DNA from 4 places in the Streptomyces sp. NPDC005808 genome. Region 1 is predicted to be linked to each of the others. Evidence: riboswitches for the same ligand, from Rfam matches in the RefSeq annotation. Region 1 holds a riboswitch; each other region holds the start of a gene.

Region 1 (6,988 bases):
TGGCGAGCGCGCCACCCGCGACCCAGTGGTCCCCGGCGCCCGTCACCACCTCTCTGATGTCGAAGCGTGCGAACGCCACCCCGTAGAGCACGATTCCGAGCCAGAACAGCACCAGCGCGGCATGCGCGAGCCAGTCCGCGCCCACGGCGGCAGCGAGGGTGGCGCCCAGCACCGAAAGCCCCTGAGCGGCCACGCACACGGGGAACACCCCGCCCGGCATACGACGGCTCCAGTGCCGTACGACGACGAGGAGCAGCACCGGCCACAGCGCGGCGGACAGCGCGAGCAGGGCCTCGGCGGCCTCCTGCCACCCCAGCGCGGACAGCCGGGTGCCGAGGATGGTCGTCGCCGCGACGGCGGTGAGCGCGGGGAGCCCGCTCGCCTCAGCCGCCCAGCGCGACCGGTCCCGTACCAGCCGTACGGCGAAGTCCGCGGCGAGCGCGAGCCATCCGACGGACGCCAGGGCCAGTGCGGCACGGGACAGCGTCTCGTAGCCGGTCAGATGCAAGCCGAGCGAGATGATGCCGGTCCCCATGACGGCGGCACCGGCGGCGGGCGGCCGCCCGGCCCACCAGGCGCGGAGCTGGGAGATGGCTGGCATGCGCCCGATGCTAAGGAGCTTCGGGCGGGTTGCCCGCGGGGCACGCGCGTGCGGGGATGAAAACGCGGGGCACGCACGCGTGGAGCACGTTTTCGTGCTCCACGCGTGCGTGCCCCGCGGAAGGTGTCCGGAAGGTGGCGCGCGGGCGAGGCGTTACGCGGGCCGTACCACGCTGTGGATGGCCGACTCACCGTCGTAGAAGATCGACTCCTCGCGGACGTACGCACCCGGCTTCGGGGCGTGGATCATCATTCCGTTGCCTATGTAGAGGCCCACGTGGCTCACGTCGCCGTAGAAGAAGACCAGGTCCCCGGGCTGAGCGGCGGAGAGAGGGACGGTCGTGCCGGCCGTCACCTGGTCGTAGGTGACGCGCGGGAGGGTGACGCCGGCGGCTTTCCAGGCGGCCTGGGTGAGGCCCGAGCAGTCGTACGAGCCGGGGCCTGTGGCGCCCCACACGTACGGCTTGCCGACCTGGGCGCGGGCGAACGTGAGGGCCTTGGCCGCCTTCGTCGCGTACGCGGCGTCGGCGGTGGTGGTGGCCGAGCCGGGGGTGCCGGCAGGTGCGCTCGAGGGCGACTCCTGGGCTGCCTGCGCCGCGGCGTCGGCTGCTTCCTGCTCTGCCTGCTGCTGCTGCGCCAGCTCCGCCGCCTTGCGCTCGGCCGCCTTGCGCTGCTCCTCCTCGATCGCGGCGAGCCGCGCCTTCTCCTCGGCGGTCAGCTGCGAAAGCAGCTCGCGCGCCTGGGCGAGCTTCTGCTGGACGTCGGTCTTGGACGCCTGCAGGGCGCTCTGCGAGGTGGTCAGCGTCTCCAGGCTCTGGGAGGCCTCCGTACGCGCCTCGGTCGCGGCGGCCTGCTCCGTGACGTAGTCGTCGACAGCGGCCTTCTGGCGGGTTGTCAGACGGTCCATCAGCTGGGTCTGGTCGAAGTAGTCCTGCGGATTGTCGGCCAGCAGGAGGGAGGCGGTGTCGGGGGCCGCGGCCCCGGTGCGGTACTGCGCCGCGGCGTACGAGCCCAGCTCCTCACGCGCGGTGTTGAGCTTCTCCGCGCGCTGCGCGACGTCGTCGAGGAGGGTGTCGACCTTCTTGCGCTGCTTGGTGGTCTTCTCCTTGGCCGCGTTGTACTTGTCGGTGGCCGACTCGGCCTGCCGATAGAGGGCGTCGACCTTCTTCTCGACCTCTTCGAGGCTCGGCTTGGGCTCTTCGGAGGGCGTGGCGTTCGCCGTCTGGGAGAGCAGGGCCACGGACGTGAGGGCCGCTGTGGCGAGAGCGGGGGCCGTGCCCGCCACGCGCGAACCCGAGAACCATTTGCGTTGCGACGCCAAGGGAGGCGACTCCTTCCATCATCCGCCTACCGGGTTAGCTGTCGGGTTCGGGCGGGTGGTTCGGAAGGGTTGCCCTACGGTCCCTGCCCGACAAGGCAGTTGGACCGATTCACCCCAAGTTCGGTGGGTCCCCGGTTCCGGCTGCCACGAGGGCACACCGAATTCGGCGGAGGCCACCGCGGCCCGGCGACGTTCGCCGGTGGGGGTCGGGCGGCCTGATCAGCACGCTAGCCAACTCGTGCGGCTTCTGTGAAGGTTGATGTTCGAAATGCCCGATACGTTTTCGTGACCTTAGTCATGCGCTTCGCCGTCCGTTGTCAATTGGGAGGGGTATGGGGCGAGTTGCGTGGAGCGGTGGAGGGAGCGCACGTGAACCCGGAGGTTTGCCGTTCGCGGTGGGGGTTGCCGTGGACCCGTACGGCGAGACGGGGCGCGTGCCGGTCCGGCCGGTCGCTGAACGTGACGGCATGGTTCTGGAGGGGTACGAACTGGAGAGTACGAAGGTGGGTGGAGGCGCACGAAGGTGGAGGGCGGCCGGCTCCGGAAGATTCTCGGACGCTGAGCACCGTCACGAGTTCCGGTGGAGTTTTCGGGGTGGCGGCGGGGTGTCAGTGGGGCCGCCTAGACTCGGAGAGCGATGAGCAGCCTCTTTGATGACAGCTTCCTGGCGGACCTCAAGCCCTCGGGGGCTCATGAGGAAGAGCCCCCGCCGCCGCCCGAGGACGGAGCGGCCGAGCCGCTTCCGGACGACCTGTTCGGCGGCCGCTTCGACGCGCCGCCGAGCCGGGACGCGTACTACCGCGACGGCGCCCCGCGCCCCGTCGTGGACGCGGCCGCGCTCCTGGACGGGCTGAACGAGAACCAGCGGGCGGCCGTGGTGCACTCCGGCTCCCCTCTGCTCATCGTGGCCGGCGCGGGTTCCGGCAAGACCCGCGTGCTCACGCACCGGATCGCGTATCTGCTGGGCGAGCGCCAGGTCCACCCCGGCCAGATCCTCGCGATCACCTTCACCAACAAGGCCGCGGGCGAGATGAAGGAGCGCGTCGAGCACCTCGTCGGCCCGCGCGCCAACGCCATGTGGGTGATGACCTTCCACAGCGCGTGCGTACGGATCCTGCGCCGCGAGAGCAAGCGGCTCGGCTTCACGTCGTCGTTCTCGATCTACGACGCCGCCGACAGCAAGCGGCTCATGGCCCTGGTCTGCCGTGACCTGGACCTCGATCCGAAGCGTTTCCCGCCGAAGTCCTTCAGTGCCAAGATCTCGAACCTGAAGAACGAGCTGATCGACGAGGAGGACTTCGCAGCGCAGGCCACCGACGGCTTCGAGAAGACCCTCGCCCAGGCCTACGCCATGTACCAGTCGCGGCTGCGTGAGGCCAACGCGCTCGACTTCGACGACCTGATCATGACGACGGTCAACCTGCTGCGCGCCTTCCCGGACGTCGCCGAGCACTACCACCGCCGCTTCCGGCACGTCCTGGTGGACGAGTACCAGGACACCAACCACGCGCAGTACGCCCTGGTGCGCGAACTCGTCGGCACCTCCGAGCACCCCGTGGACGTTCCGCCCAGTGACCACGACCTGCCGCCCGCCGAGCTGTGCGTCGTGGGCGACGCCGACCAGTCGATCTATGCCTTCCGCGGCGCCACCATCCGCAACATCCTCCAGTTCGAGGAGGACTACCCGAACGCGACGACGATCCTCCTGGAGCAGAACTACCGCTCCACCCAGACGATCCTCAGCGCGGCCAACGCGGTCATCGAGCGCAACGAATCCCGCCGCCCCAAGAACCTGTGGACGAACGCGGGCGCGGGTTCGAACATCACCGGCTACGTCGCCGACACCGAGCACGACGAGGCCCAGTTCGTCGCCGACGAAATAGACCGTCTCACCGACGCGGGCGACGCCAAGGCCGGCGATGTCGCGGTCTTCTACCGTACGAACGCCCAGTCCCGTGTATTCGAAGAAGTCTTCATCCGCGTAGGCCTGCCGTACAAGGTCGTCGGCGGCGTCCGCTTCTACGAGCGCAAGGAGGTCCGGGACGTCCTCGCGTATCTGCGGGTGCTGTCCAACCCGGAGGACTCCGTTCCGCTGCGCCGGATTCTCAACGTCCCCAAGCGCGGCATCGGCGACCGCGCCGAGGCGATGATCGACGCCCTCTCACAGCGCGAGAAGATCAGCTTCCCGCAGGCGCTGCGACGCGTGGACGAGGCCTACGGGATGGCGGCCCGCTCCACGAACGCGGTCAAGCGGTTCAACACGCTGATGGAGGACCTGCGGACGATCGTCGAGTCGGGAGCGGGTCCGGCCACTGTCCTGGAGGCGGTACTGGAACGCACCGGCTACCTCGCGGAGCTGCAGGCCTCGACCGACCCGCAGGACGAGACCCGGATCGAGAACCTTCAGGAACTCGCCGCCGTCGCCCTGGAGTTCGAGCAGGAGACCGGCGAGGGGGAGACCCCGGGCGGGCTCTCGGCCTTCCTCGAGCGGGTCGCGCTCGTCGCCGACTCCGACCAGATCCCCGACGAGGAGGACGGCAACGGCGTCATCACCCTCATGACCCTGCACACCGCCAAGGGCCTCGAGTTCCCCGTGGTGTTCCTGACGGGCATGGAGGACGGCGTCTTCCCGCACATGCGCGCGCTGGGACAGGCCAAGGAGCTGGAGGAGGAGCGGCGCCTCGCGTACGTCGGCATCACGCGCGCGCGGGAGCGGCTGTATCTGACGCGGTCGTCCCTGCGCAGTGCGTGGGGGCAGCCCTCGTACAACCCGCCGTCCCGCTTCCTGGAGGAGATCCCGGACGCCCACCTGGACTGGAAGCGCACGGGTGCGATGGGTCCCGCCTCGTCGAGCCCCGTGTCGGGCGTGGCGGCTTCACTGTCGTCCTCGCTGTCGGCCTCACGTTCGCGGTCCGCGGCCTCGGGTGCCTCCGGTTTCGCGACGCGGCGCGGGATCGCGGAGAAGCCGGTGGTGTCGCTGGCGGTCGGCGACCGGGTCACGCACGACCAGTTCGGCCTGGGCACGGTCGTCGAGGTGAAGGGCACGGGCGCGAACGCCGAGGCGACGGTCGACTTCGGGGAGCCCAAGCCGAAGCGGCTGCTGCTGCGGTACGCGCCGGTGGAGAAGCTGTAGGTATGTAGGTATGTAGGTATGTAGGTATGTAGGCGCGGGGGCGAGGGGTGGGGGCTGGCGGTCACGTCTTGGGTTGGTTTGGTTGGGTCCGGGCCGGGCCGGGACCTGGTGGCTGTGTCGGGTCTGGGCCGGGCGGGGGTCTGGTGGTTACGTCGGGTCCGGCGCGGACGGGGATCCCGTGGCTGTGTCGGGCACGGGCCAGGTGGGGATCTGGTGGTCACGTCGGTCCGGGGCCAGGAGGGGACGCGGTGGTTACGTCGGGTCCAGGCCGTGGCTGCGCAGCCATGACAGCGGGTCGATCGCCGAGCCGCCTGCAGGGCGGACCTCGAAGTGCAGGTGCGGGCCGGTGGAGTTGCCGGAGTTCCCGGAGTTCGCGATCGGGTCACCGGCCTTCACGGTCGTGCCGGACGCGACCTGGTAGCTGGAGAGATGGCAGTACCACGTCTCCGTGCCGTCCATCGCGGTCACGATCATCATGTTGCCGTAGGCGCTGTTCCACTGCGTCCGGACGGTCCCGTCGGTCGCGGCCATAACCGTCGTGCCGTACGGCACCGGGAAGTCGATGCCTGTGTGGATCGACATCCAGTTGACGCCCGCCTGGCCGAAGTACGCGCTGAGCCCGTGCTGCGCCACCGGCAGCGCGAACTTCGGACGAAGCCGCTCCTTGGTCGCGGCCGCCTCCGCCGCCTTCTTGCGCTGTGCTTCCTGCTCGGCTTCGAGGTCGATACGTTCCTGCGTGCGGCTCGCCCGGTCGGCGAAGTCGTCGGCGCCCGCGGAGAGACTCTCGAGCTGAGTGTCCAGCTTGTTGTTCGCGGTGGACGGTTTCACCTCGGTCGCGGAAGACGCGCTGAGCGTCTGACCCTGGGTCTCGTCCCCGTCGACGCTGACCACCGAGGCGGCGGCGATCCCCGCGACCCCCATCACACAGGCTGAGGGAACGGCCACGGTCAGCAGCGCGGAACGTTTCGCAGGGCTACGGCGACGGGAGCGGGCGGCGGACCGCGACACGGATCGCGGGGCCAGGATCACTTCTTCCATGTCGTCGAGCAGCAGCGACGCCTCGGGCTCGTCGCCTGCGTCATGACTGTCGGCCGGACCCTCGAACTTCTCCTCCGCGGCGGCGGGTTGCTCGTGCTGGACCTGCTCGAAGGTCGCGGTCGCCGACTGGTCGAGGGGTTCGGGCTCGGACTGATGCTGATGCTCGTAGGACTCGGGCTGCGGGTGTTCGTGTTCGTATGTGTCGTGGCCACCGGCGGTGTTCCACTGCGTGGCGTCGTACGCGCCCGTGTCCTGGGTGGGTGCGCTCCACTGCTGGGTCCGGTCGGCCGGCTGCTCGGGATGGAGCCAGGCGTTCGCGTCCCACTGGCCCGAGGCGTCCGGGTTGGGGTGCTGCGCGGGAACGTCGGCGAGCTGCTGGTAGCCGGCCGCCCACGTCGTCGTTTCATAGCTGCCCGTGTCGTAGGCGGCCTGGTGCTGCGCCGCGTACGGGTCGTAGTTCAGCGTCTGGTGGCTGCCGGTGCTCAGCGTCTGGTGGCCGCCGGTGCTCCACTGCGTGGCGTCGTACGAACCCGTGCCGTCGCCCGGCATGTCGCCGAAGAGGGGGTCGGTCGCGAAGCTCGCCGTTTCGAAAGCTGCGGTCTCGAAGGCCGGCGTTCCGAAGTGCCCGGTCGCATATGCGGCGTTGGAGCCCGTTTCAAAACCGGTGGCGGGGTAACCGTCGTACGTGGTGAAGTCGCCGTACTGGGCTTCCTGCCCGCTGTGCGACGCGTAAGGCGTCGGGGCGGCATCGGAAGCCGTGGCCGGGGGAGTGGCAATCCCCGACGGAGGACGGTCGTTCACCAACTTCTCTTTCGCCGACAACAGGGGCTGGCAGAGCAGTGCGGTGACTGTACCCGGCAGTACGCGCGCGCGACAATCTTCCGCAGGTTTCCCCG
Region 2 (6,988 bases), on a different contig from region 1:
CAGCTTAGACCGGGCCCTGACACCTTCCGCCGAGAGCGATCACGCCGTCGACCGAGCGTACGTCCTGTACATTTTTTACAGATGCCGATCAGGTCGACCAGAGGAGGCGCGCGCCATGGACAGCCCGTCCGCCCGCTATGTCCTGCCCGAGTTCACCGAACGCACGAGTTCGGGGCAACGAACCCTGGACCCTTACTCGAAGTTGTTCGAGGAGCGGATCGTGTTCCTCGGGACGCCGATCGACGACACCTCGGCGAACGACGTCATGGCGCAGTTCATGCACTTGGAGCACGTGGAGCCGGACCGGGACATCTCGCTGTACATCAACTCCCCCGGCGGCTCGTTCAGCGCGATGACCGCCATCTACGACACGATGCGGTTCGTGACCTGTGACGTGGAGACCATCTGCCTCGGGCAGGCCGCGTCGGCAGCGGCCGTGCTGCTGGCCGGCGGTACGGCGGGAAAGCGGTTCGCGCTGCCGGGTGCGCGTGTGCTGATCCACCAGCCGTCGTTTCCCGAGCCGATCCAGGGGCAGGCTTCTGATCTGGCCATCCGGGCCGAGGAGTTGACGCGTACTCGGAGGATGCTGGAGGAGATGCTCGTGCGGCACACAGGTCAGAGTCCGGAGCGGGTCGCCGCGGACATCGAACGGGACAAGATTCTGGACGCGCCGGCGGCGCTCGCGTACGGGCTGATCGACGGGGTCATCCCGAGCCGCAAGGCTCCTCGGCCCACACCCGGCGCGAGGTGAGCGGCCGATGCTCCCACCCGAACTGCCGCCGCTGCCCGCACTGACGCGCGCGGAAGCGGAGTTGATAGACCGTTACCTGGACGTGGTCGACCTGCTCGGCCGCATCAACCCGGCCCGCCCCGGGGACACCTACCGAGGGCTGAGGGCCGCTCAGGCTCTGGTGGCCAAGGCGACGGCGCTGCGGGACGCCCTCGCGCTGATGCACCAGCGTGGCGAGAGCGAGGTGCACGCCCCGACCCTGGCACAGGCGCTGCGCGTCCTGGACGGCGAACGGCGGGCGGCCCGCGTCACCCTGCCACCCCGTGCCGAAAGTTGACGCAGTCACACCGTGCGGCTGACGCATAGGCACCCCGGGCCGCCGCACACGTCGATCCGCGAGGCGTCCGGCCCGGGCTTCAAACGGCCCGGATGGTGTACCCCCGATCGGCGTAGACGCGGGTCCTTTCAACGGCGCGGAGAAGTTGCGCAACGCGCGTAGCGCGGATGCGGACTTGAGCCCTCCGTCGCTGGTACGGGCGTCGTCGGCCTTCTGGACACTCGCTCGAACGGCAGAGTGTCCACCCGAACGGGTGAGTGGTGAGTAAGCCCACAAACTGCCGATTCCGCTCGGACTTTCCGACATCTATGCGTGAAGATCCCTTGCGACGACAAGCCCCCGCCGCAGCGGCGGGGCGGTCCGGGCGGACGCCGAGTCCTGCCGCCGCCCGGATGACCGGTCGACAGATGTGCATCGGCAGGAGTGGAGGACCCAGCACGACGGTCCGCCGGAGACATCCGGGCGGTCCTTGGGGTGAAGCCGCACCACGCGGCCGGGCTACTTCGCCAGCCCGAATCCGACAGGTCATCCTTCACAGGCGGTTGACGAAGGGTTGCGCATGACTGCGCTCAATCACGTCCCGTCGCTGTGGACAAGGGCCGGTACGGCCTCGGCCCTCACCATCGCCGCCGTGGGCGGCAGCCTCGTGGTCCCGGGCGTCGCATCCGACGCTCAGGCGGCCACTACGGCGACGAAGGCACTCCAGGTCGCGGCTTCCAAGAAGGGCTCCCCGTACAAGTACGGCGCCGCTGGGCCACGCCGCTTCGACTGCTCCGGGCTCACGCTCTACTCGTACAAGAAGGCAGGCAAGAAGCTGCCTCGTACGGCCGCGGCGCAGTACAACAAGACCCACCATGTCTCCGCCTCGAAGCGCAAGGCCGGAGACCTGGTGTTCTTCCACTCGGGCCGGAGCGTGTATCACGTCGGCATCTACGCCGGGAAGGGAAAGATCTGGCACTCCCCGAAGTCGGGTGAGGTCGTAAAGCTCCAGAAGATCTGGACGAAGAGCGTCTGGTACGGACGGGTCAGCTGACCCGTCCGTGGGGGTGACGGCCCACGCCGCCACCCCCACGGGACGCGAAACCTGGCTTGAACGGGGACGAACCGGTGAGTCGTCCACCCATGGCCGCCGCCCTCTTCACGCGCCCGCCGCCGTGCGCCGAGCGCTGTTCCAGCAGAACGCCGAACCCGCCATCGACCGGGTCTCCTCCTGGCCCACCCACCCCGGCCTGTATGTGCAGATGCCCGCGTTCAGCGGATCGGTGCTCCTCGTCCGCCGCGGAGGATCGCGGACGATCGCAGACGATCGCGGAAAGTCGCGGAAAGTCGCGGAAGAGGATCAGACCCAGCCGCGTGAGCGCGTGCCGCTGCCTTCTCTGTCTCCGTGGTCCTCTCCATGGTCCTCAGGGCTCCTGCGGCCCCCCCGCCGTCACCACCGGCTCGGCCGGCGCCGTCCAGGGCAGTTCGATGGCGATGGTCTTGCCGCCTTCACGGGTGGGCCGGACGGTGAGTCTGCCGCCGCACTCGGCGGTCAGCCAGCGGATGATCACCATGCCGCGCCCGTTGTCCTGCTGGACGGCGGCGGGCAGCCGTTTGGGGAACCGTGGGTGACTGTCGGTGACGCCGAGGCGCAGGTGTTCGTCCCGGTCGAGGCGGACGTCCACTCTGAAGGTGGGCGACTGCCCGAAAGTGTGCTGGACGGCGTTGGTGGCTAGTTCGGACACGATCAGGCGTACGGTGTCGGCGACTTCGGAGTCACTCGGCAGACCCCATTCCGCCAGCACTTCGGCGACGAATCTCCGGGCAGCGGAGACCGAGGCTGGATCGCTCGGCAGAGTGACGGATGCTTCCTGGTGGTCTGCCATGGCGCGGTCGTCCCTTTCCCACGGGACCGGGGTCCGACACGGAGCGGATGGTTCGAGTACGGTCCCGGACTGGTGCTTCGCGCCAGACTGCCATTACCAGGCCCGTCACGGGTGCGATCCACGGAGATATGCATATATCTGTCGCTCGAAGCGGTGAACTCTGCGACGGAGGACCGTATTTGGGCGGCTCGGAAGGAGTAAGGAGTACGGCCATGCAGAACGGTCCCGCAGTACGCCGCCGTAAGCTCGGTGCCGAACTGCGCTCCCTGCGCGTCGGCGCGGGTCTCACCAGCGGCGAGGTGGCCCGCCTCCTGGGGTGGCACCAGTCGAAGGTGAGCCGGATCGAGACGGGCACCAGCGGTGTCAAACCCCCCGACGTGGAACGGCTCCTGGACGCGTACGCCGTCGAGGAACCCGAGTTACGGGATCTCCTGGTCGCACTGGCGGGCGCGGAGGGTGACGGACGGCACCACTGGTGGCATGCCTACCGGGGTGTCCTGCCGCCGGCGTACCGCGACTTCATCAGTCTGGAGTCCCAGGCCAGCGAAATGCGCACACTGGAGACGTGCGTGGTGCCGGGGTTGCTGCAGACGCCCGAGTACGCCCGTGCGGTGACGCAGGCCGCCGTAGGGGGACTTGAGGACGGCAAGCTCGACACGCTCGTCGAGGTGCGCCTGGCCCGGCAGGACGTGCTGCGTTCGAATCCGCCGCTGAAACTGAGCGCCGTCCTGGACGAGGCGGTCCTACGACGGGACGTCGGCGGTCCGGAAGTCATGGCACGCCAGCTGCACCGGCTGCGGGAGGCCGCCACCCTGCCCCAAGTGCGGCTTCAGGTTCTCCCGTTCGCCGCCGGGGCTCATATCGGAGTCACAGGACCTTTCGTTATCTTCTCATTTCCGAACACATCTGATCTGGATGTGGTTGTTCTAGACCACTTGACGAGTAGCCTCTATCTCGAACGGAAAGAAGACCTAGAGGCCTACAGCGAGGCCTTCAACGCTCTTCAGATCCAAGCCCTTTCGCCCGAGGACTCATTGGATTACATCGCCGTGATAGGTGACGGCGCGTAAGGAGGCACCATGTCTGCACTGCCTCGGTACGTACCTTCCAGTACTTCGCTGCACGACGTGCGCTGGCTGCGCAGCAGCCGAAGTACGGGGATGAACAACTGCGTCGAGACGGCCCGGCCGGGCCCAGGAATCTGGTCCGGACTCGTGGCCGTCCGCGATTCCAAGAACACGGCAGGTCCCGCCCTGCTGTTCACCCCCGCCACCTGGGAGGGATTCATCGCCGGACTGAGCTGAGCATCGTCGCCCTGGGCTGAGCATCACCGCCACGGGATGAGCGTCATCGAAGAGGACCGAGCATCATCGGGTTGAGCCGATCACCCGTACCGCGTGCTCGATCTGTGCGTCGGTGAGGTCCGCGCGTGCGGTCAGCCTCAGCCGGGAGATGCCGTCGGGCACGGACGGTGGGCGGAAGCAGCCGACAGCGAGTCCCGCCTCGCGGCAGTCGGCGGCCCACCGTACGGCCCGTTCGGGGGACGGCGCACGCACGGAGACGACGGCGGCGTCGGGTCGTACCGCTTCCAGGCCTTCGGCCGTCAGGCCGCTGTGGAGCGCCGTCGCGACCGTGCGGGCTCGTGCCGCACGCTCCGGCTCGCGGCGCAGCAGTCGCAGCGCCGCGAGGGCCGCGCCCGCCGCCGCGGGCGCGAGACCGGTGTCGAAGATGAAGGTGCGCGCCGCGTTGACCAGGTGGTCGATCACCGGTGCGGGGCCGAGGACGGCGCCGCCCTGGCTGCCCAGCGACTTGGACAGCGTGACCGTCACGACGACGTCCGGGGCGCCCGCCAGGCCCGCCGCCTGGGGAGCGCCCCGGCCGCCGTCGCCCAGCACGCCGAGTCCGTGCGCGTCGTCGACGATCAGCCCGGCCTCGAACTCCCTGCAGGCGGTGGCGAGAGCGGCCAGCGGCGCCGCGTCCCCGTCCACCGAGAACACCGTGTCGGAGACGGCGACGGCGGGTCCCTTGTGGGTGCCGAGCGCCTTGCGCACGGCGTCGGGGTCGGCGTGTGCCACGACCTGGGTGGTGCCGCGGGCCAGTCGGCAGCCGTCGATCAGCGAGGCGTGGTTGCCCGCGTCCGAGACGACGAGGGAGCCGTGCGGTGCGAGCGCGGTGACGGCGGCGAGGTTGGCCGCGTAGCCGGAGGAGAAGACGAGCGCGGACTGGAAGCCGCAGAAGTCGGCCAGCTCGCGTTCGAGTTCGCCGTGGAGCTCAGTGGTCCCGGTGACGAGCCTGGAGCCGGTGGCTCCGCCGCCCCACGTCCGCGCGGCTGCCGCGGCGGCCTCGGTGATCTCAGGGTGGCGGGCGAGTCCGAGGTAGTCGTTGCTCGCGAGATCGAGCAGCGGGGAGTGTGCGGGACGCGGGCGCAGGGTGCGGACGAGTCCGGCCCGACGGCGCGCCTGAGCCTGCTCGTCGATCCAGCCGAACGCCATGGGTCCTCCTCCGGACCGGAGGGACGGGTGCTGTGCCGCCGGTGCTCTTGTGGCCGTGGTTTTTGTAGGCAGTGCACAGACCCTAGCGGCCGCCCCGGCCACCCAGGATGTGGCAATACCCACACGTCGAGTTATCAAGCAGGGAATCAACGCAGGTCAGAGGCTATATCACACCCTAGACCGAAGGTCGTTTCTCACGGCCGCGTCCAGGGAAGGCAGCTTGTCGAGCACGTCACGGGCCGCCCCAAGGGTCTTGGGGTTCTTTTTGATGTAGTGCTTCCTGGTCGTTGCTGCCGACGTGTGGCCGGCCCAATCCGCTAGGACCTGGTCCGGCGTTCCAGCATTGGCCAGCAGCGTGAGCGTTGCCGACCGAGCGAAGTACAGCCGGACCTTACGCAGACCCGTATCCGCTCATGAGCCGGTACGCGTAGCGCTTTCGCCGACCACACGCTCCCGGCGTCCGCGGCGTGCCGCACCATGAACGCGGTCACCTGCACGCCATCCAGCCGAGCCAGAGTGTCCGCATGAAGGAGCCCACCGGCGACCGCAGCGCACCCCGCTACAAGCCCACGCTCGTCGACCCCTACCGCGACCACCTGCCCACCCGCCGCGCACAGGACCCGGCCGTCCCCGTCCTCCAGCTCTTCCGGTAGATCAAGGAACTGGGCTACACGGGCAGCCTCAACCTGCTCTACCGCTACATCACCCAGGGCCGCGCCGAGGGCGACAAGCCGGTCACCACCCCGCAGCGCTTCACCCGCCTCCTGCTCACCCGCCCCGAGAACCTGCGCGACGACACCGCACTCCTGCGGGAACTCACCGAGGCCTGCCCCGAGATGACCGAACTCGCCCGCCTCACCAGCGAGTTCGCCAGCTACTCACCTCAGCCGAGGGCAATGACACCAAGCTCACCGACTGGATCACCACAGTCCGCGCCGCTGACCTGCCCCACCTGCACTCCTTCGCGAACGGCCTCGAACTCGACCGAGCCGCCGTCGACGCCGGACCCACCCTCCGGTACCACAACGGCCGCACCGAGGGCGGAAACACACGAACCAAGCAGATCATGAGGCCGATGCCCGGCCGAGCCGGGTTCCCCTGCTCCGCCACCGCATCCCCCTCCAGTGACCACACAGCGCTCCCCCGATCACGGGACAGAGCCGATTACAGGACAGAGCCGTTCGTTTGACAGACCCGTGCCCTGGCCGTCGCGCGTCTGGCAGTCGTGTCGTTGTCCCCGCCGGCGGGGTTGGCGTGGCCTTTTCTTCCGGCTCAGCGCCAAGAAGACGTGTTGGCGGTGCTTGATCGCCTGGTTCAGTGGACGCACGCAGCGATGCCCCGCTCCCGAGCCGATCAGTAGGCGGCCGGGGCCGCGCAGGCCGGAACCCGAGGCAGACTCAGGCCGGAAGTCGCTCCCCCACAGGCACTCGACGGGGCCGGCTCAAACGGCCGAAGTGGGGCCACCCGCAACGACGAGTTCGGCGATCTGCAGGGCGTTGAGCGCGGCGCCGATGCGCAGGTTGTCGGCGACGAGCCAGAACAGAGCCCGGGTCGGCCGCTCGGG
Region 3 (6,988 bases), on a different contig from region 1:
CGGCCTGCACCTGCTCGTCTCCCACGACGAGCTCGGTGGACCCGCCGCCGATGTCCACGACCAGGTAGGGCTTGGGGAGGTCGTCCCGCCCGGTCAGCTCCTTGGTCGCGCCGGTGAAGGAGAACTCCGCCTCCTGGCCACCGGTGACGACCTCGGGCTCGACGCCCAGGATGTCGAGCACCCCGCGCACGAACTCGTCCCGGTTCTCGGCGTCACGGGTGGCCGAGGTCGCCACGAACCGCACCCGCTGGGCGCCGTGCTCCTTGATGGCCGCCGCATACTCGCGGCAGGCGGCGAAGGTGCGCTCCAGCGCCTCGGGGGCGAGCCGCCCGGTCCGGTCGACGCCCTGGCCGAGCCGGACGATCGTCATACGCCGGTCCAGGTCGACGAGTTCCCCCGTCGCCGGGTCCGCGTCGGCGACCAGCAGGCGGATGGAGTTCGTACCGCAGTCGACGGCGGCGACACGGGTCACTTGGCGGCCTCCTCTTCGGCGCGGGAGGGGTGGGCGCCGGGCTGGTGCGCGGTCTCGGGTGACGGAACCACACAGGCCCCCTTGCGCCACCACTCCGGCAGCATCGCGATGGCCTCGTCGCCCAGCGGGTTCACGCCAGGGCCCGCCGCCAGGGAGTGGCCCACCAGCACATGGAGGCACTTCACCCGGTCCGGCATGCCGCCCGCGCTGGGGAAGCCCTCAAGGACCTCGATGGAGTCACGCCGGGCGATGTAGTCCTCGTGAGCGGCGCGATACGCGGCGGCCAGCTCGGGATCGCTCGCCAGCCGGTCCGTCATCTCCTTCATGACCCCGTTGGCCTCCAGCGTGCCGATCGCGGAGGCGGCACGCGGGCACGTGAGGTAGTACGTCGTCGGGAACGGCGTCCCGTCGGGAAGGCGGGGCGCCGTCTCCACCACGTCCGGCTGCCCGCAGGGACAGCGGTGCGCGATCGCGCGCAACCCGCGCGGCGGTCGCCCCAGCTGCTGCTTGAAGGCCTCGACGTCCGCGTCGGTCGGCTCGGTGCGCGGGGTGGGCGGCGGTGGCGTTTCCATGCCGTGAGTCACATGTCTTTCTGGTCAGTCGGTCAAACGGGTCTGGCGGTCTCGCGGTCTGGCGGTCTGGCGGTCTGGCGGTCTGGCGGTCTGGCGGTCTGCCGATCCACTCAGTCGATCGGTCGCCCCGGTCCGTCCGCCGGCTCAGTCGGTCGATCGATCGGTTCGTTCACCGGTCGGCGGCGTCGGCCCTGTCCACGCCGTCCCACACGTTCGCGTACCAGGGACGGTCGGCCGCCCCCTGGTCGACGCGGGACTGCTTCGCGGCCTCCGGATCGATCACGATGTAGCCGGTCTCCCCCGGCATCACATAGTGCAGCCGATCCCGGATCTGCTGCTCCGCGTACGCGTCGTCCTGCCAGCGCGCCTTGAGGTCACGCAGTTGTTCGACCCGCGCGCGGGCCTGCTCCCGCTCCCGCACCAGGTCGGACATCTCGGCGCGCTGGGACACGTACTGCCTTATCGGGTACGCGAGGGCCACCACGAGGGAGCAGAGGACCAGGGCGAGCAGGGCCGCCCGGCCGGTGAGGCGGGAGCGGCGGGCCTGCCGTTTGGTCTGGGAGCGGTAGACCCGGGCCGCCGTCTGCTCGCCGAGCAGCTTCAGCCTGGTCGCGGTGGAGAACCGGTCCCGGTCCTTCACGGCCATGAGTCCCGCCTCCCCGATCCGTCCCTGCCTGCACGTGCGTACGTCCCCGCACACGGTACGGGACCGAGTACGGGGACGTACGTACGACGCTTCCTACGAAGCCCGGGCTCAGCCCTTGAAACGGGGGAACGCGCTGCGGCCGGCGTACACGGCGGCGTCGTCGAGGATCTCCTCGATGCGCAGCAGCTGGTTGTACTTGGCGACGCGGTCCGAGCGGGCCGGGGCGCCGGTCTTGATCTGACCGCAGTTCACCGCGACGGCGAGGTCGGCGATGGTGACGTCCTCGGTCTCGCCGGAGCGGTGGGACATCATGCACTTGAAGCCGTTGCGCTGCGCCATCTCGACGGCGTCCAGCGTCTCGGTCAGCGAGCCGATCTGGTTGACCTTGACGAGCAGGGCGTTCGCGGAGCCCTCCTCGATGCCGCGGGCCAGGCGCTCCGGGTTGGTGACGAAGAGGTCGTCGCCGACGATCTGGACCTTGTCGCCCAGCTTGTCGGTGATGACCTTCCAGCCGGCCCAGTCGTCCTCGTACAGCGGGTCCTCGATGGAGACCAGCGGGTACGCGGAGACGAGCTCCTCGTAGTACTCGGTCATCTCGGCGGCCGAGCGGGACTTGCCCTCGAACTCGTACTTGCCGTCCTTGTAGAACTCCGACGCGGCGACGTCGAGCGCGAGCCCGATCTGCTCGCCGGGGACGTAACCGGCCTGCTTGATGGCCTCGATGATGAGGTCGAGCGCGGCGCGGTTGGACTCCAGGTTCGGGGCGAAGCCGCCCTCGTCGCCGAGGCCGGTGGACAGGCCCTTGGTCTTCAGCACCTTCTTGAGGGTGTGGTAGACCTCGGCGCCCCAGCGCAGCGCCTCGGAGAAGGACTCCGCGCCGATCGGGGCGATCATGAACTCCTGGATGTCGACGTTCGAGTCGGCGTGCGACCCGCCGTTCAGGATGTTCATCATCGGAACGGGCAGCAGGTGCGCGTTCGGGCCGCCCAGGTACCGGAAGAGGGGCAGGTCGCTGGCCTCGGAGGCGGCGTGGGCGACGGCGAGGGAGACGCCGAGGATGGCGTTGGCGCCGAGCGAGCCCTTGTTGTCGGTGGCGTCCAGGTCGAACATCGCCTGGTCGATCAGGCGCTGCTCGGTGGCGTCGTAGCCGACGAGCTCCGGGCCGATCTGCTCGATGACGGCGAGGACGGCCTTCTCGACACCCTTGCCGCCGTAGCGGTTGGGGTCACCGTCGCGCAGCTCGATGGCTTCGAAGGCGCCGGTGGAGGCACCGGACGGGACGGCGGCACGACCGGTGCTGCCGTCATCGAGGCCGACCTCGACCTCGACGGTGGGGTTGCCTCGCGAGTCGAGGATTTCCCGGGCTACGACGACGTCGATGGACGGCACGAGCATCTCCTTCTGGGATGTGACGCGGGTACGCGGGACTGGCAGCCCCGCGGGATGAGCCTAACCGGCTCCGAGGGATCGGCCAGCCGGTCTACCCCCTCTTGGGCAGAACTGAGAGTAAATATTGTTCCCGAACGGAACAAAAAGGTGACGAAAGAGGGGCGGCGAGAGAGGGACTGCTGCCGGAAACGCAGAAAGCCCCGCCCCGGTGCGTACGGGGGAACACGCACCGGAGCGGGGAGCCCGTGGGGGACGGGGGTGACCCACACGAGGCCTTCAGTATGGAGACCACGTATAGGAGCGAGCTGTGGTTCAACTGCGAACCGGCTGTAAGCCGGCGAGCTGCGGTTCAAGCACGAACCAGCCGTAAGCCGGCGAGCTGCGGTTCAAGCACGAACCGGCTGTAAGTCGCCGGCCGACCGCCGTCGGCCGGCGACCCCGGCCGTCAGCTCAGGTGGAGCTGCTGACCCGGGTAGATGAAGTCCGCGTCGTCGACGATGTCCTTGTTCAGCTCGAACAGCTTCTGCCAGCCGCCCTTGACGTTCTTCGCCTCGGCGATCTCGCTGAGGGTGTCGTCCTTCTTCACCTTGTACTCGCCGTCGCCCTTCTCGACCGTCTTACCGGTCGGGGTCTCGACGGTCTCCTTCTTGGCGGTCTCACGCTCCGTGGAACGCGAGGCGCGCTGCTCGTCGGTCCCCGAGCTCGGCGTGCTCTGCGAGCTCGGCGTGCTCTGCGAGCTCGGCTGCGCAGGCGTGGTGCTGCCCGCGTCGTTCGCGGCGTTCGACAGGCCCGTGCCGCAGTTCGGCCAGGCACCCTTGCCCTGCGCGGCCAGAACCTTCTCGGCAACGGCTATCTGCTGGGACTTGGAGGCCTGGTCGGCGGTGGAGGCGTACGAGCCGCCGCCGTACGCGGACCAGGTGGAGGCGGAGAACTGCAGGCCGCCGTAGTACCCGTTGCCGGTGTTGATGGACCAGTTGCCACCGGACTCGCACTGGGCGACGGTGTCCCACTCGGAGGTGGTGGCGGCGGAGGCGGTGCCGGCCGCCATCAGCGGGGCGGCAACGGCGACTCCGGTCACCCCGGCGAGCGTGGCGAGACGGGTGACCCGATTGGAAACGGTCGGGCGACGGTGCTTGCCCTTGCACGAACGCAGCATGAAGTGATCCCCTCACCGACGCCTACGAGGTGAGCTGTCGGGTTCGGGCGGGTGAGTGCCCGGTCGCGCACGCTTCGGTGCACGGCTTCACCCCAAGCCACTCCCGGTCAACTACCGGGCGCGGCGCTTACCTTGGGTCCCCCGCTCCTGCCTACGGCGCTTGACGCGACGACTGTTCCCGTACGGCCGTTGGCAGGATTCGGCGTTGCGACCGTCGGGGCCCGCGGTGGCGAGCGGTCACGACCGTAGACAGGCGATCGGCGGAATATCAAAGACGATCAGGGGGTCTGAGATCCATCTCTCATTCTCGCCAAAGTGGACATTCCATGGCGAAACATGACGTGAACTCCCGCCGCTTTTCGCCCTATTCAGCACCAACTGCAAGGCTCTGACCGGGCAGGATGAGGTTCGCGTCAGCGCCGACCGTTTCCTTGTTCTCGGCGTACAGCTCGGTCCATCCGCCGTCGAGACCAAGGGCGTCGGCGATGGCCGAGAGACTGTCGCCGGCCTGAACGACGTACGAGCCGTCGACGACAGCGCGAGCCGCGTCGGAGTCACGTGAGGCATGCCGTCCCGAAGCGGCATCATCCGTACGGCCGTCGGTCGCGCCCTCGGCGGCGGTGTCACCGCGGTGACGCCCGGCGCCGGTCGCCTCATCTTCGGGCGCACTCGAAGACTCGTCGGCCGGAGTGGACTTATCCGATTCATCACCGTTCGTGGCACTTGAGTCCGTGCTCGTGTCCGCGCTCGTGTCCGGGCTCGCTGCCGCACTCGCCTCCGCGTCCGGAGTGTCGGACTTGGTGGAGCTTCCGGTGCCCTCGGTCGCGTCCGTGGAGGGCGAGGCGGTCGGAGAGGGGGTGGACGATGCGGACGGGTCCGCGGAACCGGACGCGCCGGACGACGAGTCGCCCGCCACGCCCGTGTCGACCTCCACCGAGGCGGAGTTTTTGCTGAGCCCGGAGAGGGGTCCGCAGGTGGGCCAGGCGACGAGTCCCCGGCCGTCCAGGATCTTCTCGGCGACGGCTATCTGCTGCGAGCGGCTGGCCTGGTCGGCGCTCGGGGCGTACTCAAGACCGCCGTAGTTCTCCCAGTCCCACTGGGTCACATGCAGGCCGCCGTAGTACCCGTCGCCGGTGTTCTCGCTCCAGGACTCACCCGTCTCGCACTCCGCGACGCGGTCCCAGGTGGTGGTGTCGGCCGCGCTCGCACTCGTGGCACCGAGCAACGGGATCGCGATGGCCGATCCGGTCACTCCTGCCGCGACAATGAGAGCCGGGGCCTGACGGGGGCGACGATGACGGCCGTTCCCGGTGAGCATGCGGAAGCCCTTTCATGTGACAGCAGGTGACTACAGCGACATGCGGCGACGTCAGCCGACGTCTGCGACGCATGATCCGCGCTGTTCGTTGAACGTATCCGCACTCGAACGCTTGTCACAAGTCGATGCAGCGTAGATCACGTGAAGATCACAATGTTGATTGATCGTCAGCTTTTCGCGAACCCCGAAGTCCCTCAAGCCCGCCCGGCGGACAACTGGAGCGGAGCCGTGAACTCCACTGGAAGCGTGCGCAATCCACGCATAATGAGCCCGCCGCGCCAGCGCAAATCGGCGGAATCCCCTGCGAGTTGGAGGTCGGGGAGGCGGGTGAGAAGGGTGGCGAGCGCGGTCTGGCCCTCCAGCCGGGCGAGGGGCGCACCGAGGCAGTAGTGGATGCCGTGCCCATAGCCGAGGTGCTGGTTGTCACGGCGGGAGAGGTCGAGCGTGTCCGGCTGCTCGAAACGCCCGGGGTCACGGTCCGCAGCCGCCAGTACGACGAGGACGGGGTCGCCGGGAGCGATGTCCTGCCCGCCGAGCCGCACGGCCTCGGTCGCGTACCGCCAAGTGGCCAGCTCCACAGGGCCGTCGTAGCGCAGAAGTTCCTCGACGCCGGTCTCCAGCAGTCCGCTCTCCCCGGCGGCAAGCGACTTCTGCAGCCGCTGCCGCTGCTCGGGGTGGGTAAGGAGCGCGTACATGCCATTACCGATCAAATTCACGGTAGTTTCAAAACCGGCAAATAGTAGGATAAACCCCATTGCTGCCACCTCGTTCTCCGTGAGGTGCTCGCCGTCGTCGGAGGCGCGGATGAGGGCGGAGATGAGGTCCTCCCCGGGGGCGGGGTGTTCGGGCAGCGCCTCGCGCTTGCGGTGGATCAGCTCGGCCAGATACCCGCGCATCTTCTTCACGGACCGCGCGACACCGCCCCTCGGCCCTCCGCCGTGCCGGATCATCATCCCCGCCCAGTCCCGGAAGTCGTCCTGGTCCTCACGGGGGACGCCGAGCAAGTCGCAGATGGCGTAGATGGGGAGCGGGAAGGCGAACTCGTGGATCAGGTCGGCGGACCCCTTCTCCACGAACTGGTCGATGAGCTGATCGGCGAGCTCCTGCACACGGGGCGCGAACTCGGCCACCCGGCGGGGCGTGAACGCCTTGCTGACGAACCGGCGCAGCCGGGTGTGGTCCGGCGGGTCGATGTTCAGCAGATGCGTCATCAACTCGGCCTTGCGTTCACCCGGGATGCCCGTCTTCCCTTTCGCGTGGGCGGGTTCGACGTGATGCACCGGATTCTTGCTGAGCCGTCCGTCCGCGAGCGCCTGCTTGGCATCGACGTACCGGGTGACCAGCCAGGCCTCCACCCCGCTGGGCAGCCGGGTCCTGTGCACGGGCGCGTGCTCACGAAGCCAGGCGTACGCCGGATAGGGGTCGGTGGCGAACT
Region 4 (6,988 bases), on a different contig from region 1:
CGCCGGACCGCCAAGGTGATCCAGTTCGATCACGACCAGCTGTCCGTGTTCGGGATCGGTGAGGATCTGTCCGAGAACGAATGGCGGGGCGTCGTACGGCAGTTGCTGGCGCAGGGGCTGCTTGCCGTCGAGGGCGAGTACGGGACGCTGGTGCTGACCGAGGAGAGTGGGACGGTGCTGCGGCGCGAGCGGGAGGTGCCGTTGCGGAAGGAGCCGCCGAAGCCTGTGGGTGCCCGTGCGTCCTCCTCCCGGGGCGAGAAGAAGGCCAAGGCCGCGGTGGCCGAGCTGGCACCGGAGTTGGTCCCCGCATTCGAGGCCCTGCGGGCCTGGCGTGCCGAGCAGGCTCGCGAGCAGGGCGTTCCGGCGTACGTCATCTTCCATGATGCGACGCTGCGGGAGATTGCCACGGTGTGGCCCAAGTCGGTGGCTGAGTTGGGGACGATCAGCGGCGTCGGCGAGAAGAAGCTGGCGACGTGGGGGGAGGGGGTGTTGGGGGTGCTCGGAGGGCTTGATGTGCTTGGGGGTGCTGCCGACGCTTCCGGGGAAGCGGTGGCTCAAGCGGTCGGCGAGGCTCCGGATCAGGACTGGCCGGAGATGGGGGAGGAGCCCGAGCCGGAGGACTGGGGGTAGCTCTCCGGGGTGGGGTCTGCCATCGAGCGGGCGGGCCGTGGGTGGGTCGGGGCCGTGCCGGTACGTCCCGCTCGTCGCCGCCGGATCAGACGTTGGGCAGGAGGCGAGGGGTCCGGTGACGCGAACGTACGCGACGAGCATCTGGACGTACCGGCACGGCCCCTTCCGTGGTTGGGCGACTGCGACTGCGACTGCGACTGCGACTGCGACTGCGACCGCGACCGCGGCTCCGGAGCCGGCTCCGGCTGCGAGTCCGATTCCGGCTTCGACTCCGACTCCGACTTCGACTGCGGCTTCGACTCCGGCTTTGGGGGCGTGGGGCTCGTCGGACCCCTGCGGGTCGGGGAGACGCTCAGGTGCTCGGCGTGATTCGTCCCGTTACCTCGCCCAGGCCCACGCGCGCGCCGCCCGGTCCCGGAGCCCACGCTGTCAGTGTCACCTCGTCGCCGTCCTCCAGGAAGGTGCGCTTGCCGGTGGGGAGGTCGAGGGTGTCCCGTCCGTTCCAGGTGAGTTCGAGGAGGGAGCCGCGCTCGGAGTCGGAGGGGCCGCTCACCGTTCCGGAGCCGTAGAGGTCGCCCGTGCGGAGGGAGGCGCCGTTGATCGTCATGTGGGCCAACTGCTGGGCGGCCGTCCAGTACATGGTGGAGAAGGGGGGCTCGGAGACGACGTGGCCGTTGATGGCGACGGAGATGCGGAGGTCGTAGCCGCCCGGTTCCTCCGCGGAGTCGTCCAGGTAGGGGAGGAGGGGGTGCGTGCGTGAGGGGGGTGCGACCCGGGCGTCGGTCAGGGCGTCGAGCGGGGTGATCCACGCGGACACCGAGGTGGCGAACGACTTGCCCAGGAAGGGGCCGAGGGGGACGTACTCCCAGGCCTGGATGTCGCGCGCCGACCAGTCGTTGAGGAGGCACAGGCCGAAGACGTGGTCGGGGAAGCCGGCGAGGGGGACGGGGGTGCCCATGGCCGAGGGGGCGCCGACCACGAAGCCGACCTCCGCCTCGATGTCCAGCCGGACGGAGGGGCCGAAGACGGGGGTCGCGTCAGCGGGTGCCTTGCGCTGGCCCGAGGGGCGTACCACGTCCGTTCCTGACACCACGATGGTGCCGGACCTGCCGTGATAGCCGATGGGCAGGTGCTTCCAGTTGGGGGTGAGGGAGTCGGCTGCGTCGGGGCGGAAGATCTGGCCGACGTTCCGGGTGTGGTTCTCGGAGGCGTAGAAGTCGACGTAGTCCGCGACCTCGAAGGGGAGGTGCAGGGTCACCCCGGAGAGGGGGTGGAGGTGGGGTTCGAGGGTCTCGCGGTGAGCCGGGACCGTCACCCATGCGGTGAGGGCGCGGCGGACGTCGGACCAGGCGGTGCGGCCGGCTGAGAGGAGGGGGTTCAGGGTCGGTCGGGCGAGCAGCTCCGCGTACGGGGAGCCGAGTGCCCGGGCAGCCGCGCCCGCGTCGAGTACGTGGTCGCCGAGGCGGACACCGACGGTTCGATCGGTGGCGGTGGCCGGGCCGTTCGGGGGCGGGTCGTTCAGGGAGAACACCCCGTACGGCAGGTTGTGCGGGCCGAAGGGATCGCTCTCTGGGACATCGAAGGGGGGCATCGGGGGTGCCTCGCTCTCGTGGCTTGCGGGGTACGTACGCGATATGCAGAACATGCAGAACATGCGGGTCATGTAAGACATGCAGGGTATGCAGGACATGCGGGAGATCTGGTGGCAGGTGGAGTTTGTGGAACGCGTGGTCTGCGTGATCCGTGGCGTCCACGGGTTCCAGGTGTTCTGTTTGGGCGCGGCACACGTTACGGGGGGTGAACTTGATCCGACAGCGGGCTGGCGGGTTCGTAATGCCCCATAAGTCTCTTTCGAGGGTGTCCAGTTACGCTGTCCATGGCGCTCCCGGGGGCGGCCGTCTGGCCTCGTACGGCCGGCGCTGTTCGCCGAACTCGCACAGCGCGTCGCCGGACAGGTTGTGGCCACGGTAGGCGTCGTAGATGCCCAGGAGGCGGTTGCCGTACCGCTCGTGGCGCTCGTAGTCCCCGTGCGGTGAACGGCGTTGCTGACGGGATACCGGACGTCGTCCGGTTCGCGCCGGGCCGATGTGTCGTTCGATCCGTATTCTTCGGATCATGGCCGCTCCGACTGCATATTCACTTATCGCCACCGATCTGGACGGAACGCTGCTGCGCGGCGACGACACGCTCTCCGACCGGTCGCGGGCCGCGTTGGCGAAGGCCATGGCAGCAGGTGCCCGGCATCTGGTGGTGACGGGGCGGCCCGCGCCGAGGGTGCGACCGCTGCTCGATGAACTCGGCGGTCAGGGGCTGGCGGTGTGTGGGCAGGGGGCACAGTTGTACGACGCGGGGGCGGACCGTCTGCTGTGGTCGGTGGCCCTGGACAGGGAGCTGGCCGAGACGGCGCTCGGCAAGATCGAGGCGGAGGTCGGGCAGGTCTACGCGGCCGTGGACCAGGACGGTGTGGACGGACTCACGCTCACCGAGCCGGGGTATGTGATGCCGCACCCGACCCTCCCGGCGGTGCGGGTGCGGCGGCGCGACGACCTGTGGGCGGAACCGATCAGCAAGGTGTTGCTCCGTCACCCGTTCCTGTCGGACGACGAGTTGGCGATGACGGCGCGGGCGGTGGCTGGTTCGCTGGCGACCGTCACCATGTCGGGGCCGGGGACCGTCGAACTCCAGCCATGTGGCGTGACCAAGGCGACGGGTCTGGCCCTTGCCGCCCGTCACCTCGGTCTCACCGCCTCCGCCACGATCGCTTTCGGCGACATGCCCAACGACATCCCCATGTTCGACTGGGCCGGGCGGGGCGTGGCCATGGCCAATGCCCATCCGGAGCTGAAGGCGGTGGCGGATGAGGTGACGCTGTCGAACGAGGAGGACGGGATCGCGGTGGTCCTCGAGCGACTTTTCAGCTAGCGGCCCTTAGGAATCCGGCCCGGCCATCCGGCCCGGCCATCCGGCCCGGCCATCCGGCCTGGGTTTCCGCGCCCGGCCCTCCCGCCCGGGTTTCCCGCCTGGGTTTCCGCGCCCGGCCATTCGGTCTGAGCGCTCGACATGGGAATCCGGCGTGGTTGTCCCGTCTGAGCACTCGACGTGGGAATCCGGCGTGGGGGTTGCCGGTTGCGGCGCCGGGGGGCGGCGCGGGTGGGTCTGCCCCGGGCGAGCCCGCTTGCCCGGGGCAGACCCCATCACAGTCGTACGTACGTCTGAACTGCCCTGTCAGTAGGGTCCGTTGACGTTGTCGATCGAGCCGTACTTGTCCGCGGCGTAGTTGCAGGCCGCCGTGATGTTCGCGACCGGGTCGTAGGGGTCCATCGAGGTGCCGGCCACGTGGTAGGCGGCGAAGGTCGGGTCGATGACCTGGAGAAGACCCTTGGAGGGGGTGCCTGCGGCGGCGTTGGAGTCCCAGTTGTTGATGGCGGCGGGGTTGCCCGCGGACTCGCGCATGATGTTGCGGTAGATGCCGTCGTAGGTACCCGGGATCCCGGACTCGGCCATGACGGCCAGGGACTCCTTGATCCAGCCGTCGAGATCGTTGCTGTAGGTCGCAGGAGTAGCCGCGGACTTGGCGGTCGAGGCGGTCGACGCCCCGGACTTCGTACCCACGGTCAGGGTGGTGCCCGGGCGGAGCAGCGCCGGGTCGGAGCCGATGACCGCGGCGTTGGCCTTGTAGAGCGCCTGCCAGCCGGCGTCCGTGGTGTGTTCCCGCGCGATCTTGGACAGGGTGTCGCCCGCGACGACCTTGTACGTGACGAGCTTGACGTCGGGGACGGCGGCCGGAGCGGCCTTCGTCGCGGCGGTTGCCTGAGCCGGAACACTGGTCGCGGTAGCGGCGTGCGCGCCGGTCGCGCTCACCAGGGGAAGTGCGAGCGCGGCTCCGCCCGTTCCGGCGGCGACCATGCCGCGGGTGAGGTGGCTGGTCCTGGGGCGGCGGTGCTTGCCTCGTGCGGGCATGGCGAATTCCTCTCCGGCGCCTGCGAGGTGAGCTGTCGGGTTCGGGCGGGAGCTGCCCGGCCGCGTGGTGGGTGCGGCTTCACCCCTAGCCGTTCCGGTGTCCGGATCGGCGGCTTACCTGGGTCCCCCGCTCCTGCCGTGAGCGTCTGGATGGGTGGGGTTCCGGGCGGCGGCAGGATTCGGCGTTCCGCCTGGAACGACGTGAACGTATGCGAGAGCACATGTCTGGAACAAGGCCCGATTTGGCGGTGTAGATCGCTTTCGCCTGCGCACAGAACAGGGGGAATCGTCCGATTGTGCCCGGAATAAGAAACTCAACTTGGCTTTCGCGAATGGGTAATTGCGAGGCCTTGCGGGGCGGGCCGGGGTGTCGATCTTGTCCGGACGTGACCCATTTCACGCGACCAAGCATGAACAAAGCGGCACCGAAGTCAATCAGGGTCAATACGGGCAACTCGCGGTGGTGGCCGCTGCCCTGCTGCCGACCGGTCTCCCCGGCCGACCGGTCCCCCTGCCGACCGGTCCCCCCGGCCAACCGGTCCCCCTGTCGACCGGCCCCCGCTGCCGGCGGAGGACTCCGCCGCCGCCTACCCCGCCGTCCGCGGGATCCTCTTCTCCCAAGTCCGGTGGAAGACCACCTCGTCCCCGTCCCGGCAGATCACCTCGTTCGAGGTGATGAAGTCATCGGCGTCGCAGGAGATTTCGGAAGTCGCCCGGACCCGCGCGTCCCACGGCAGGTCCGGGCGATGCAGACGGATCGACCATGTCGAGCGGGTGCGGGCCGACAGCGGATCCGACTCGTTGATCGTGTACGTCTCCACCGCGTCCTCCGTGAATTCGAGTCCGTCGGGATAGAGGCGGGTACCGCCGTAGCGGGGGTCGACTTCGAGGCGCCACTCGCCCTTGGCCACGTCGCGCACGACAAGGCGTTCGGGGCGGGGTTCGTCCAAAGTCGCCGGCACGACCACTCCCAGGGGTTCGGACTCCTCCGGCTCCTCGAAGGAGATCGGGAACGCCGACTGCCTTGCCCGTAGTGGAAGTTCGAGGGTGCTGCCCGCCGGGTCCAGGGTGAAGCCCGCCTCCGAGCCCGGCTGGGGCCAGATCCAGGGCCAGTAGGCGGAGGAGATCGCGAGACGGATCCGGTGACCGGGCGGGAACGCGTAACCGATGCCGTTCAGTTCGAGAACCACGTCCTCCGTGGAGCCCGGTTTCCAGGGGACCGTCTGGTGACGGCCATGGCGCGCCGACAGATTCAGTACCCCCCGGGTGACGAGCGTGGAGGAGCCGTCGGGCGCCACGTCGCAGAGCCGGGCGATCACCTGGCCGCGCCCGACCTCCGAAGTCAGCCGCAAGCGCACCTTCGGACGGCCCAACACCCATGTCTCGTGGGGTACTTCGAAGTCGAAGCACGCTGACCGCCCGTCCTCCTCCCGCTGGTCCGGCGGCAGATCCGCGTCGTTCCCGAAGGGGAAGAACCGACCCGCGTCGACGCCTGTGTGCTGCGGCGAGCGGATCAGCAGCGATGTGCCCGGGAGGCCGTACGAGACCGGTGTCACGGAGGGGGACGGCCAGGCCTCGTCGCCCACCCAGCGGCCCGGCAACGTGTCGTACACCGTTGCCGGGCGGTGCGAGTCCATGACGTACGAGCGCAGGAGCGGTTCCGCCATCACGCCGGTGTCCCCGTCGCGCAGCCAGTGGTCCCACCAGCGCAGGGTCTCCTGGAGGAAGCCGATCGCGGGGCCGGGGGGCAGGCCCCTGTCGGGGTACTGGTGCGACCAGGGGCCGATCAGGCCCCGTACGCGATCCGGTGGCAGATTCTCGACCAGCCGCAACACCGTGTCCCGGTACGGGTCGTGCCAGCCGCCCACCGCCAGGACAGCGGCCTGGATCGCGTCGTAGTCCTCGCAGACGCTGCCGTGCTTCCAGTACGCGTCCCGGGTCTGGTGCGACAGCCAGGTGTGGAGGTACGGCTCGACCGCCGCCAGCCGTTTCACCCACAGGTCGTGCCACATCACCTCGCCGACGTGCACCGGGTCCGGCGGGCGGGCGACGAAGGCGAGCATCGTGGCCGCCCAGGCGTGCATGTCGACGGCGAGGACGGAACCGCCCATGTAGTGCACGTCGTTGTCGTAGCGGTCGTCCGTCGAGCAGACCGTGACGACCGCCTTGAGCGGCTCGGGCGCGAGGGCCGCGATCTGCAGGGAGTTGAAGCCGCCCCAGGAGATGCCGAACATGCCGACCCGGCCCGAGCACCAGGGCTGGGACGCGAGCCAGTGGACCACCTCCACCCCGTCGGCCAGCTCCACCTCCGAGTACTCGTCCCCCGGCATGCCCTCCGAGTTGCCGTGGCCGCGGACGTCCACGCGGACGGAGGCGTAGCCGTGGCCGGCGTACCAGG

The links. Region 1 has a riboswitch for cyclic di-AMP ahead of ACFYPC_RS21105 (NlpC/P60 family protein). Riboswitches for the same ligand answer to the same signal wherever they lie in the genome.
Region 2: it holds a riboswitch for cyclic di-AMP, as region 1 does, so the genes downstream of both, ACFYPC_RS00445 (C40 family peptidase) here and ACFYPC_RS21105 (NlpC/P60 family protein) in region 1, are expected to answer to the same signal.
Region 3: it holds a riboswitch for cyclic di-AMP, as region 1 does, so the genes downstream of both, ACFYPC_RS15390 (transglycosylase family protein) here and ACFYPC_RS21105 (NlpC/P60 family protein) in region 1, are expected to answer to the same signal.
Region 4: it holds a riboswitch for cyclic di-AMP, as region 1 does, so the genes downstream of both, ACFYPC_RS25310 (transglycosylase SLT domain-containing protein) here and ACFYPC_RS21105 (NlpC/P60 family protein) in region 1, are expected to answer to the same signal.

Annotation. Positions count from the first base shown of each region.
Region 1 is NZ_JBIAIK010000009.1:84,234-91,221, forward strand. It holds gene ACFYPC_RS21100 (tellurite resistance/C4-dicarboxylate transporter family protein) at 1-601, opposite strand, end outside; gene ACFYPC_RS21105 (NlpC/P60 family protein) at 755-1,921, opposite strand; cyclic di-AMP (ydaO/yuaA leader) riboswitch at 1,929-2,100, opposite strand; gene pcrA (DNA helicase PcrA) at 2,559-5,054, shown strand; gene ACFYPC_RS21115 (peptidoglycan DD-metalloendopeptidase family protein) at 5,307-6,893, opposite strand.
Region 2 is NZ_JBIAIK010000001.1:91,886-98,873, reverse strand. It holds gene ACFYPC_RS00455 (ATP-dependent Clp protease proteolytic subunit) at 116-751, shown strand; gene ACFYPC_RS00450 (hypothetical protein) at 759-1,067, shown strand; cyclic di-AMP (ydaO/yuaA leader) riboswitch at 1,459-1,623, shown strand; gene ACFYPC_RS00445 (C40 family peptidase) at 1,627-2,100, shown strand; gene ACFYPC_RS00440 (ATP-binding protein) at 2,471-2,932, opposite strand; gene ACFYPC_RS00435 (helix-turn-helix domain-containing protein) at 3,145-4,002, shown strand; gene ACFYPC_RS00430 (DUF397 domain-containing protein) at 4,012-4,236, shown strand; gene ACFYPC_RS00425 (8-amino-7-oxononanoate synthase) at 4,300-5,424, opposite strand; partial or broken gene ACFYPC_RS00420 (transposase) at 5,946-6,552, shown strand; gene ACFYPC_RS00415 (aspartate-semialdehyde dehydrogenase) at 6,866-6,988, opposite strand, start outside.
Region 3 is NZ_JBIAIK010000006.1:88,023-95,010, forward strand. It holds gene ACFYPC_RS15370 (exopolyphosphatase) at 1-472, opposite strand, end outside; gene ACFYPC_RS15375 (DUF501 domain-containing protein) at 469-1,044, opposite strand; gene ACFYPC_RS15380 (septum formation initiator family protein) at 1,214-1,690, opposite strand; gene eno (phosphopyruvate hydratase) at 1,799-3,085, opposite strand; gene ACFYPC_RS15390 (transglycosylase family protein) at 3,525-4,235, opposite strand; cyclic di-AMP (ydaO/yuaA leader) riboswitch at 4,240-4,404, opposite strand; gene ACFYPC_RS15395 (transglycosylase family protein) at 4,600-5,487, opposite strand; gene ACFYPC_RS15400 (cytochrome P450) at 5,748-6,988, opposite strand, start outside.
Region 4 is NZ_JBIAIK010000012.1:88,209-95,196, reverse strand. It holds gene recQ (DNA helicase RecQ) at 1-630, shown strand, start outside; gene ACFYPC_RS25330 (hypothetical protein) at 685-999, shown strand; gene fahA (fumarylacetoacetase) at 983-2,221, opposite strand; gene ACFYPC_RS25320 (hypothetical protein) at 2,496-2,747, opposite strand; gene ACFYPC_RS25315 (HAD family hydrolase) at 2,746-3,552, shown strand; gene ACFYPC_RS25310 (transglycosylase SLT domain-containing protein) at 3,856-4,590, opposite strand; cyclic di-AMP (ydaO/yuaA leader) riboswitch at 4,595-4,745, opposite strand; gene ACFYPC_RS25305 (CocE/NonD family hydrolase) at 5,178-6,988, opposite strand, start outside.